Regions from separate parts of the Flavonifractor sp. HCP28S3_F3 genome, predicted to be linked through region 2. Evidence: riboswitches for the same ligand, from Rfam matches in the RefSeq annotation. Region 2 holds a riboswitch; the other holds the start of a gene.

Region 1 (4,964 bases), on a different contig from region 2:
ATGGCGGCCAGAGCGTCCTCCTCATTCAGCTGAGGAATGCACATACGCTCACAGGAGGAGTTGATGCGCTTGATGTTCTCGGTGGGCCGGAAGAGCTGCACACCGCCGTCGGGGGCGCGGTAGGCCTTCAGGCCCTCAAAAACCTCCTGGGCATAGTGGAACACCATGGCGGAGGGCTCCAGCGGAATAGGACCGTAGGGGACGATGCGCCCGTCGTGCCAGCCCTGGCCGGCAGTATAATCCATGATAAACATATGGTCGGTAAAGGTCTTACCGAAAACCAGTGTATTGGGGTCGGGCTTTTCTTTCAGCACCGCGGCCCGCTGAACCGGATATTCCTTCATAGGAACGGCCTCCTAATTGCTTCACTTTATACTTGGTAGTATGGCACCGCGTCGGAGAAAAGAATGTAAACCATGATACAATGCCAAAAAAGTTCCGGCGGCTTCCATCCGTTCCCATTGTATCACACTCATCTGAGGGAAACAAGCGCAGCTGGGACTTGCCCGCCGGAGACGGGCATGGTACAATAAAAAAAACTTGATCGGGCCTTCCGGCCCTTACTTTTTGCAAAGGAGCCCTGTCTTATGCTCTACGCCGTTCTTGTGGTGGCCCTGGTGGCACTGGACCAGCTGGTCAAATTTCTGGTCCGGGCCAACATTGATCTGGGTGAGGGCGTGCCCTTTCTCCCCCACATTTTGCAGCTGACCTATGTGAAGAATACCGGCGCTGCCTTTTCCCTCTTTGAGGAGCACACCTGGATCCTGACCCTGGTGTCTCTGGCCGCCTCCATCCTGCTGGCGGTATTGCTTATTAAAAAGGTATTCCCCCACCCCTTCGCCATGGTCTGCCTGTCGGTGGTGCTGGCCGGGGCTGTGGGCAACCTGATTGACCGGGCCTTTCTGGGTTACGTCACCGATATGTTCCAGACCCTGTTTATGAATTTTGCCGTGTTCAACGTGGCGGATATCTGCGTGGTATGCGGCGGCATCGCCTTCTGCGCATACTATCTGCTGTTCTACGGCAAGGAGGAAAAAGAGCATGACGCCCCTGCATCTGAGGGTTGACCAGGCCGGCAGGAGGGTCGACCAGTTTTTGGCCGATGCCCTGCCTCAGCTCACCCGCTCGGCGGCCCAGAAGCTGCTGGAGGAGGGGGCCGTGACCCTGAACGGCAAGCCGGTGAAAAAGAACTACAAAACCGTCCCGGGAGACGAGCTGGTGGTAGTTCTTCCCGACCCTGCGCCGGTGGACATCGTACCCCAGGATATCCCCCTGGACGTGGTATATGAGGACGAGGACGTTATCGCCGTCAACAAGCCAGTGGGCCTGGTGGTCCACCCGGCGGCAGGCCATCCCGATGGCACTTTGGTCAACGCTCTGTTATATCACTGCGGAGATTCACTCTCCGGAATCAACGGAGCCCTCCGTCCCGGCATCGTCCACCGTATCGACCGGGACACTTCCGGGCTCATTATCGCTGCCAAGAACGATTTTGCACACCTGGCCCTGGCAGAGCAGCTCCAGGACCACTCCCTCTACCGGGAGTACGAGGCGGTGTGCGTAGGTAATTTAAAGGAGGATCAGGGAACGGTGAACGCCCCCATCGCCCGCCATCCCACCGATCGAAAGAAGATGGCGGTGAATTTCCTCCAGGGACGGGAGGCTATCACCCACTGGACCGTGCTGGAGCGCTTCCCCGGCTATGCCCACATCCAGTGCCGGCTGGAGACGGGACGTACCCACCAGATCCGGGTCCACATGGCCCATATCGGCCACCCCCTGCTGGGCGATGTGGTGTACGGGTCCAAAAAGCCCTATCCCGGCCTGGCCGGCCAGTGCCTTCACGCCCGTCGGCTGTCCTTTATCCACCCCCGTACTGGGGAACGCCTCACTCTGGAATGTCCTCTGCCTCCGTGGTTCCAGGATATATTGACAAAGCTGGGGCATTTGGTATAAACTTTGCTTGGCCGCAGGACAAATCGAATACAGGGGCGCTGGACGCAAGTCCGGCTGAGATCAGGGCGTATTGCCGCCCGTGTCCCTAGAACCTGATCCGGGTAATGCCGGCGTAGGAAGCGGATTCGGCTTTTGTCGTTCCTCCCGTACCGCATTGCGCAGCCCGGTTTGCGTTGCGGTACAAATTTTTAGGAGGAATATTTTCATGTCAAACGCAGCCGCTTCCCGACGTTCCCGCTCCGGCCTGTTGGTGCTCCGGTTGGTGGAAAGCGCCATCATGCTGGCTATTGGCACTGTACTCAGCATGTTTACTTTCTCCGGTCCCTGGGCCCTGGGCGGAGGCATCACCTTCTGTTCTATGCTGCCCCTGGTGATCGTCTCCCATCGCTACGGCTGTAAGTGGGGCCTGTTTACCGCCTTTGTGTACAGCCTGCTGCAGATGCTCCTGGGTATCCAGAATGTGCAGTACGCCACCTCCGTGGGCATGGCCATCGCCATTATCCTGCTGGACTATGTGATCGCGTTCAGCGTGGTCGGCCTGTCCTCCATGTTCAACGGCGTCATCAAAAACCGGCTGGTGAGCCTGGAGGTTGGCATCGTCTTTACCTTCCTGGTCCGGCTGCTGTGCCACTTTCTCTCCGGCGTACTGATTTGGGAAGTTCTCTGGCCCAACGAACTGGGCTGGGCTGCTCCTGTGTGGTCCATCGCGTACAACGCCAGCTACATGATCCCCGAGATCATTATCACCGGGGTGGTGGCTGGCCTGCTCTTCAAGCCTCTGAATCGCTACTTTACAGGGGCCGATCTGAAATAAGAAAGGTTTGACTGATTTGGGCAAATTTGACGGCGTGCTGCTGGTCAGCGATTTTGACGACACCCTCTACGGGGCCGATCTGCGGGTACCGCCCGTCAATGTGGAGGCCATCGAGTACTTTACCCGCAACGGCGGCACTTTTACGGTAGCCACCGGCCGGGCCCATCCTACCTTTGCACCCCACGCCCGTCTTGTAAATATCAACGCACCGGTGATTCTGTCCAACGGCTCCGCCCTGTACGACTTCAAGGCCGACCGCATGATCCATGAGACCTTCCTGCCCGACCGGGCCAGGGAAGACCTTCAGCAGTTGGCCCAGGACATCCCGGAGATCGGGTTCGAGGCCTACAACCACGACGACATCTACGTCTACCAGCCCAACCGTGTCACCTTCAACCATCTGAAACGGGCAGGGATGGACGCTGCTGAGGTGCCCATCGGGGAGATGCCCTTGCCCTGGAGCAAGGTGATCCTCCAGCAGGACAACGAGGTGCTCCGCCGGGTCCAGCGCTATATGCTGGAGCGATGGGCCGAGCACTACGAAATCATTTTCTCCAACGCAGTACTGTTAGAGATGACCCGGAAGGGCAGCAACAAGGGTGGTATGGTGGACTACCTGGTAAAATACCTGGGCATGGACCCCAAGAAGGTCTACTGCGTGGGTGACAACCAGAACGACATCCCCATGCTGGCCCGCTCTGCCGTTCCCTTCGCTCCCTCCAACTGTGCACAGGAAGTGAAGGACTGGGGCGCCTACATCATGGGCAGCTGCGAGGAAGGCTGCATAGCCCAGATCATCCGGGTACTGGACAAGCTATATGAATAAAAAACACGGGCCCGCTGCCATGGCAGCGGGCCCGTGCTTTCTTTTATTGCAGCAGAGCCTGATACTCCGCCTGGGTACCTACCCGGCCCACAGCGGACAGGGATGCGTTCTCAAAGCGGAACAGCTCACGGGCCAGATCCCGCACATCCTCCCGGGTGACTGCATCATAGGCGGCGATGATCTGGTCCTCATCCAGCACCTCACCCTGGAGGATCTCCCCCCGGCCCAGACTGCTCATGTGGGACTGGGTGGACTCCAGGCCCATAAGCACGTTGGCCTTAGACTGTTCCCGGGCCCGGTCCAGCTCCTCCTGGGTGATTCCCTGCTCGGTAAAGTCCCGGATCACGGTGAGGATGGTGTCCAGGGCCTGGCCCTCGGTCTTCTTCCCCAAAGCGGTATAGATGCCGAAGTAACCGGTGTCGTCGTGACAGGTACCGTAGGTGTAGATGGAGTAGCACAGGCCCTTCTTCTCCCGCACCTGCTGGAACAGACGGGAGGACATGCCGCCTCCCAGGACAGAGGACAGCAGCTGGAGGGTGAATCGCCGCTTGTCGGCAAAGGGCAGACCGGGGAAGGCCAGGGTCAGGTGGTTCTGCTCAATGGCCTTCTTCTTCACCACCACGCCAGGAGTATAGAAGGCGGGCTTACCTGCCGGTTGGCGGGTGGTGGGTTCCATGCTGGCAAAGCGTTGGGTCAGATCATCCACATCAGCCTGGGTAAAGCTGCCCGCCAGAGCCACCACGATCCGCTCCGGACCGTAGTGGGTGCGCTGGTAGTTCCGCAGCCAGGCCCCGTCCATCTTCTCCAGGGTGGATTTCCGGCCCAGGATGGGCCGGGCCAGCGGGGTCCCGTGGAACACCGCGCCCGCCAGCCGCTCGGCGCACAGGTCCTCCGGATTGTCCTCGTACATGCCGATTTCCTCCAGGATGACCCCCCGCTCGGTCTCCACGTCGGCATCGTCAAACCGGGAGTGGAAGAACATGTCGCACAAAATATCTGCCGCCCGAGGCAGATGGGTGTCCAGCACCCGGGCATAGAAGCAGGTGCATTCCTTGGTGGTGAAGGCGTTGATCTGTCCCCCCACCGCGTCCATCTCCTCAGCCAGCTGAGCCGCCGTGCGGCGGGCGGTGCCCTTGAAGAGCATATGCTCAATAAAATGGGCGGCGCCGTTCTCCCCTGCCGTCTCATGGCGGGAGCCGGTGCCTACCCAGATGCCCAGGGATGCTGAGCGCACCCCCGGGACCCGTTCTGTTAAGATCCGCACCCCATTGGGGAGCGTCAATCGTTCATAATCCAAATAGAATAACCTCGCACTTCTGTGGCGTTTTCTCTAGTATGCGCAGCAGACAGCCGCCCTACCCCCGCAGA
Region 2 (4,964 bases):
GCCTCCATGTCACTCTGGCTGCGGATAGTCTGCCCCGAAAGCACCTCCGCCTCCGGGATGTTGGGCGTGACCAGGGCAGCCATAGGCAGCAGCTTGGCTTTCAGGACAGTGACGGCCTCCGTCTCCATCAGGGCCGAGCCGCTGGTGGCCACCATGACCGGATCCACCACGATCCGCTCCACCCGCCAGTCTGCCAAAGCCTGGGCGATGACCTCAATGAGCGCCCCGCTGGACACCATACCGATCTTCACCGCATCGGGCCGGATGTCCGAAAAGATCATATCCAGCTGCTGCCGGAGAAAATCGGGCGAAACCTCCATAATTCCAGTGACGCCGGTGGTATTCTGGGCCGTCAGCGCTGTAATGGCGCTCATGCCGTAGACCCCGTTCATGGTCATGGTTTTCAGATCAGCCTGAATGCCGGCGCCTCCGCTGCAGTCGCTGCCTGCAATGGTCAATGCTGTTTTCACGTAGTATGCCTCCTTTTGATATTCAGCATTGTTTTGTTAAGCGGCATAAGGTGGTGCCCCCAATGTGCCGCTGGATACACTTTAGTTTCTCAGTGCGTCAAAGGCCTGCCGCAGTCCCTCCGCCGCGGCCTTGGGATCGGCCGACTTCATGATGGCGGAAACCACACAGATGCCCTGGATGGGAATACCCTTCAGCACCCCCAGGTTATCCTGATTCAGGCCGCCGATGGCGTTGACCGGAATAGGCACCGCTTTGCAGATCTCCCCCAGCGTGTCTGTGGAGGTGATAACTGTGACCACCTTGGTAGTGGTGGGATAGATAGCGCCCACTCCCAGGTAATCAGCCCCCTGCTCCAGAGCCTCCAAGGCTTGTGGGACAGTCTTAGCGGTGGCTCCTACGATCTTGTCCGGTCCCAGGATTTTTCTGGCCTGCCACACGGGCATATCGGACTGGCCCACATGGACCCCATCCACCTCTGCCGCCAGTGCTACATCCACCCGGTCGTCTACCACCAGCGGTACCTGATAGCGCCTGGCGATGGCATGGACCTGTTGGGCCAGATGGATGTACTCCCGGGTGGAGCGCTCCTTCTCCCGGAGCTGCAGGAAGGTCACGCCCCCCTGAAGGGCCTGCTCTACTTTGGCGAGAAACTCCGCCTCGGAGAGGCCGGTACTGTCGGTCACCAGGTACAACGTGGTGTCAAGCTTCTTCATCACAAAACGCCTCCATACGTGCATTGGCTTGGATGGTCTCTCCATCCAGCGTGGAAAGCCGGTCTATCAAATTCATTAAAAACGTACCGTTTCCCTTTGGCGTGGCTGCCAGTTCTCCGGCCACACCCATGGCGATGCAGGCCGTCTTTGCCGCCTCCAGGGGGGAGGCAGCGGCCAGAAAACAGGCGCACAGCGCCCCCAACATACAGCCTGTCCCGGTGACCCATCCCAACTGGGGTGTTCCGTTATGAATGGCTGTGACCCCCGTTCCGTCGGTCACCAGGTCTGTCTCTCCGCTGGCCAGGACTACGCAGCCATAGCGGCGAGCCACTTCTCCGGCCGCTTTGGCCACCGCCGCCGGGGTAAGGGATTTATCCCCATCCACACCGGAGGCGGTGTAGTCCGGCCGGACCAGGGCCAGGATCTCGGCGTAATTGCCCTTGAGCACCGCAGGTGGAAATTGCTCCAGCAGCTGCTGAGCATAGTCCCTGCGCAGACGGGAGCAGGCTACTCCCACCGCATCCAAAACCACCGGAACGCCTGCTTCCCGGGCCGCCCCGGCGGAACGTCTCATGGCCTCCATCCGCACGTCGGTGATGTTGCCCAGGTTGAGCAGCAGGGCCGCCGCCGTGGCGGTGATCTCCTCCACCTCCTGTGGATGCTCTGCCATAATGGGCCGGGCGCCCAGGGCCAGCACGGCATTGGCACACTGGGTAATGGAGATGGGATTGGTGATGGCATGGATCAGCGGTGCTTCTTCCCGCAGAGTGCGGAGCATAGAAAAAATGGATTCACTCATGGACTTCCACCCTCTTTCCGGAGCGATGGACCAGGAAATAGACCAGTGCGGCGATCAGGAAAAGAGCGATCACACCCCAGGCCGCCCAGTTCCACAGGGGATCTGCGGTCCGGAAGACCATGCCGGTAAGGATCTTAATCAGCAGATATCCGATCACGCCCAGAGCGGCGATAGCGGCGGCATTGGACAGGACACTGCTCCCCTCCTCAAAGCTCTGGTCGGAAAGCATCCGCTGAAACCGGGGCAGGACCCCGGCCCGGGCCAGCTGACGCAGAAACACAAAAGCCACCGAGCCGCCGATGAGGGTGCCGCACAGGAAGGACGGCACATAGAACAGCCAGGTCAGGCCCTCCTTATGTACCAGAAAGGTCATCACCGGATAGGAGACAATAGCGCCGATGATGCCGGTGCCCAACACCTCGCCGATAACGGCGCAGATCAGTTTTCCCTTGGATGCCCGATAGAGCACGCCGGACAGAAAGGCGCCGAACACAGCGCCGGTGAGTGCCAGCGGCGGTATGCCCATCATGCTCATGCGGATGATCCCGATGAGGGTGGCGCACAGCAGGGCGTACCAGGGACCCATCAGCACCGCACACACGATATTGATGAGGTGGGCGGTGGGACACATACCCTCCACCCGTAGGATGGGGGAAATCACCACGCCGATGGCCACCATCATGGCCAGAAACACCATACGGAATACTTTTTTGGAATGGTTCATCATCGGACACTCTTTTCTGGAAAATCTCTAACTTAAGGCATAAAAAACGGGGATTATCCCATTGGATAATCCCCGCGACAAAGCGAAATTCTATCTTTCCCTACGTTGGCATTACCCAAATCAGGTTATCGGTCTAAGGTTATACCTTACTCTCAGCCTGTAACACAAGCTCCCGTTTTTTCAATTGTATAACGCATTATAGCGCCGTTATCGGGAAAATGCAACCATTTTTTACTCGGCCTCCGGCCAGGGCAGATCCACTATGGCAGGCGTATGCCCCACCGCAGGCAGGAACCGCTCCAGAAAATCCGTCCGTTTCAGGCGGATGGTGGAGGTAGAAAAGCAGGGGTGGCCGCTGATGTACTCTCCCGCCAGCAGCTCCCGGTCTATCACCAGGCGCACCTTTCCTTCCCCATCGTGCATCAGCTCAAAGGCACTGGCTGAGCCGGGGGCCGCACCCAGCAGCTCTTTCATCTGCTCGGGGCTGGCAAAGGACAGCCGGGCACAGCCCAGCTGCTTGGTCAGATCCTTAGTCTTGAAGGGCTTATCTCCCGGCATCATCAGCAGATAGAAGTCGGTCTGCTGCCGGTTGGTGAGCAGCAGGTTCTTGCAAATGGGCACACCAAGCACCGCCTCCACCGCTTTGCAGTCCTCCATGGTGTTGGCGTAGTCATGATCGCACCGGAGGTAGGAGATATCCAGCTTATCCAGAAAGGCGTACACCGCCATTTCATTGGGGTCACGCTCCTCCGTCGGAGCGCCGGAATAAACTTCAGGATCTACATACATGGCTCACACCCCCGCCAACGCCTGATCCACATCCTCCAGGATATCGTTGATATCCTCGATACCCACGCTGAGGCGAACCAGATCGGGGGATACCCCGGCGGCCGCCAGCTCCTCGTCGGTCATCTGCCGGTGGGTGGTGGAGGCGGGATGGAGGGTGCAGGTCTTGGCGTCGGCCACGTGGGTGGCGATGGAGGCCAGCTTCAGGCCTGCCATGAATTTGGAAGCCGCCTCACGGCCGCCCTTCACACCGAAGGACACCACGCCGCAGGTGCCGTTGGGCATGTACTTCATGGCCCGCTCGTAGTAGGGGTCCCCTTCCAGTCCGGGATAGCGCACCCAGGCTACCTTGGGGTGGTTCTTCAGGAATTTGGCCACTGCCAGGCCGTTCTCACAGTGGCGTGCCATCCGCAGGGGCAGGGTCTCCAGACCGATATTCAGGTAGTAGCAGTTCTGCGGGGAGGGAATGGAACCCAGGTCCCGCATGAGCTGGGCGGTGGCCTTGGTGATGTAGGCCCCCTCCAGGCCAAAGCGCTCGGTGTAAGTAATGCCGTGGTAGCTCTCGTCAGGAGTGGTCAGACCGGGGAACTTGTCGGCATGGGCGTTCCAGTCAAACTTACCAGAGTCCACAATGGCGCCCCCCACTGCGTTGGCGTGGCCGTCCATGTACTTGGTGGTGGAGTGGGTAATGATATCGGCTCCCCACTCAAAGGGTCGGCAGTTCACCGGAGTTGCAAAGGTGTTGTCCACGATCAGAGGCACACCGTGGGCGTGGGCAGCCTTGGCAAACTTCTCGATATCCAGCACCGTCAGAGCCGGGTTGGCGATGGTCTCACCAAACACTGCACGGGTCTCGGGCCGGAAGGCCGCCTCCAGCTCCTCTTCGGAGCAGTCGGGGTCCACGAAGGTGAAGTCGATGCCCATCCGCTTCATGGTGACGGCAAACAGGTTATAGGTGCCGCCGTAGATGGAGGAAGAGCAAACCACATGCTCACCGCAGGAAACGATGTTGAAGATGGCATAGAAGGACGCTGCCTGACCGGAGGAGGTGAGCATGGCGGCGGTCCCTCCCTCCAGGGCACAGATCTTGGCCGCCACGTGGTCGTTGGTGGGGTTCTGCAGGCGGGTATAGAAATAACCGCTGGCCTCCAGGTCAAACAGGGCGCCCATGGCTTCGCCGGTGGCGTAGCGGAAGGTAGTGGACTGGACGATAGGAATGTTGCGGGGCTCCCCGTTGCCGGGGGTATAGCCCGCATGGATACACTGGGTACTGATACGATGCTGGCTCATGGGCGGGTTCTTCCTTTCTGCTCGTTACTTTGCCATAATGAAGTATGTTACACCCGGTCCCGGGAACTTGTCAAGGGCAGGCGCTCCCGATTTCCTCAGGCCATAAACTTCTGATAAGCCCGGAGGGCCAGGAGGATGCCCTGCTCCACCGTGGTGGTGTCTTTGGGCGACAGGGTAGTAT

The links. A riboswitch is a leader RNA that binds a small molecule or an ion and turns the genes downstream of it on or off. The one in region 2 is predicted to bind thiamine pyrophosphate.
Region 1: it holds a riboswitch for thiamine pyrophosphate, as region 2 does, so the genes downstream of both, ACTNB1_RS03875 (energy-coupled thiamine transporter ThiT) here and thiW (energy coupling factor transporter S component ThiW) in region 2, are expected to answer to the same signal.

What each region holds. Positions count from the first base shown of each region.
Region 1 covers NZ_JBQHUF010000002.1:257,211-262,174, reverse strand. Annotated here, with positions in the region: gene ACTNB1_RS03890 (branched-chain amino acid aminotransferase) at 1-344, opposite strand, end outside; gene lspA (signal peptidase II) at 588-1,067, shown strand; gene ACTNB1_RS03880 (RluA family pseudouridine synthase) at 1,042-1,956, shown strand; TPP riboswitch at 1,978-2,094, shown strand; gene ACTNB1_RS03875 (energy-coupled thiamine transporter ThiT) at 2,162-2,770, shown strand; gene ACTNB1_RS03870 (HAD-IIB family hydrolase) at 2,787-3,596, shown strand; gene ACTNB1_RS03865 (M16 family metallopeptidase) at 3,640-4,893, opposite strand.
Region 2 covers NZ_JBQHUF010000012.1:41,977-46,940, reverse strand. Annotated here, with positions in the region: gene thiD (bifunctional hydroxymethylpyrimidine kinase/phosphomethylpyrimidine kinase) at 1-470, opposite strand, end outside; gene thiE (thiamine phosphate synthase) at 552-1,184, opposite strand; gene thiM (hydroxyethylthiazole kinase) at 1,171-1,983, opposite strand; gene thiW (energy coupling factor transporter S component ThiW) at 1,976-2,707, opposite strand; TPP riboswitch at 2,788-2,893, opposite strand; gene ACTNB1_RS11140 (prolyl-tRNA synthetase associated domain-containing protein) at 2,939-3,496, opposite strand; gene ACTNB1_RS11135 (O-acetylhomoserine aminocarboxypropyltransferase/cysteine synthase family protein) at 3,500-4,783, opposite strand; gene ACTNB1_RS11130 (S-layer homology domain-containing protein) at 4,879-4,964, opposite strand, start outside.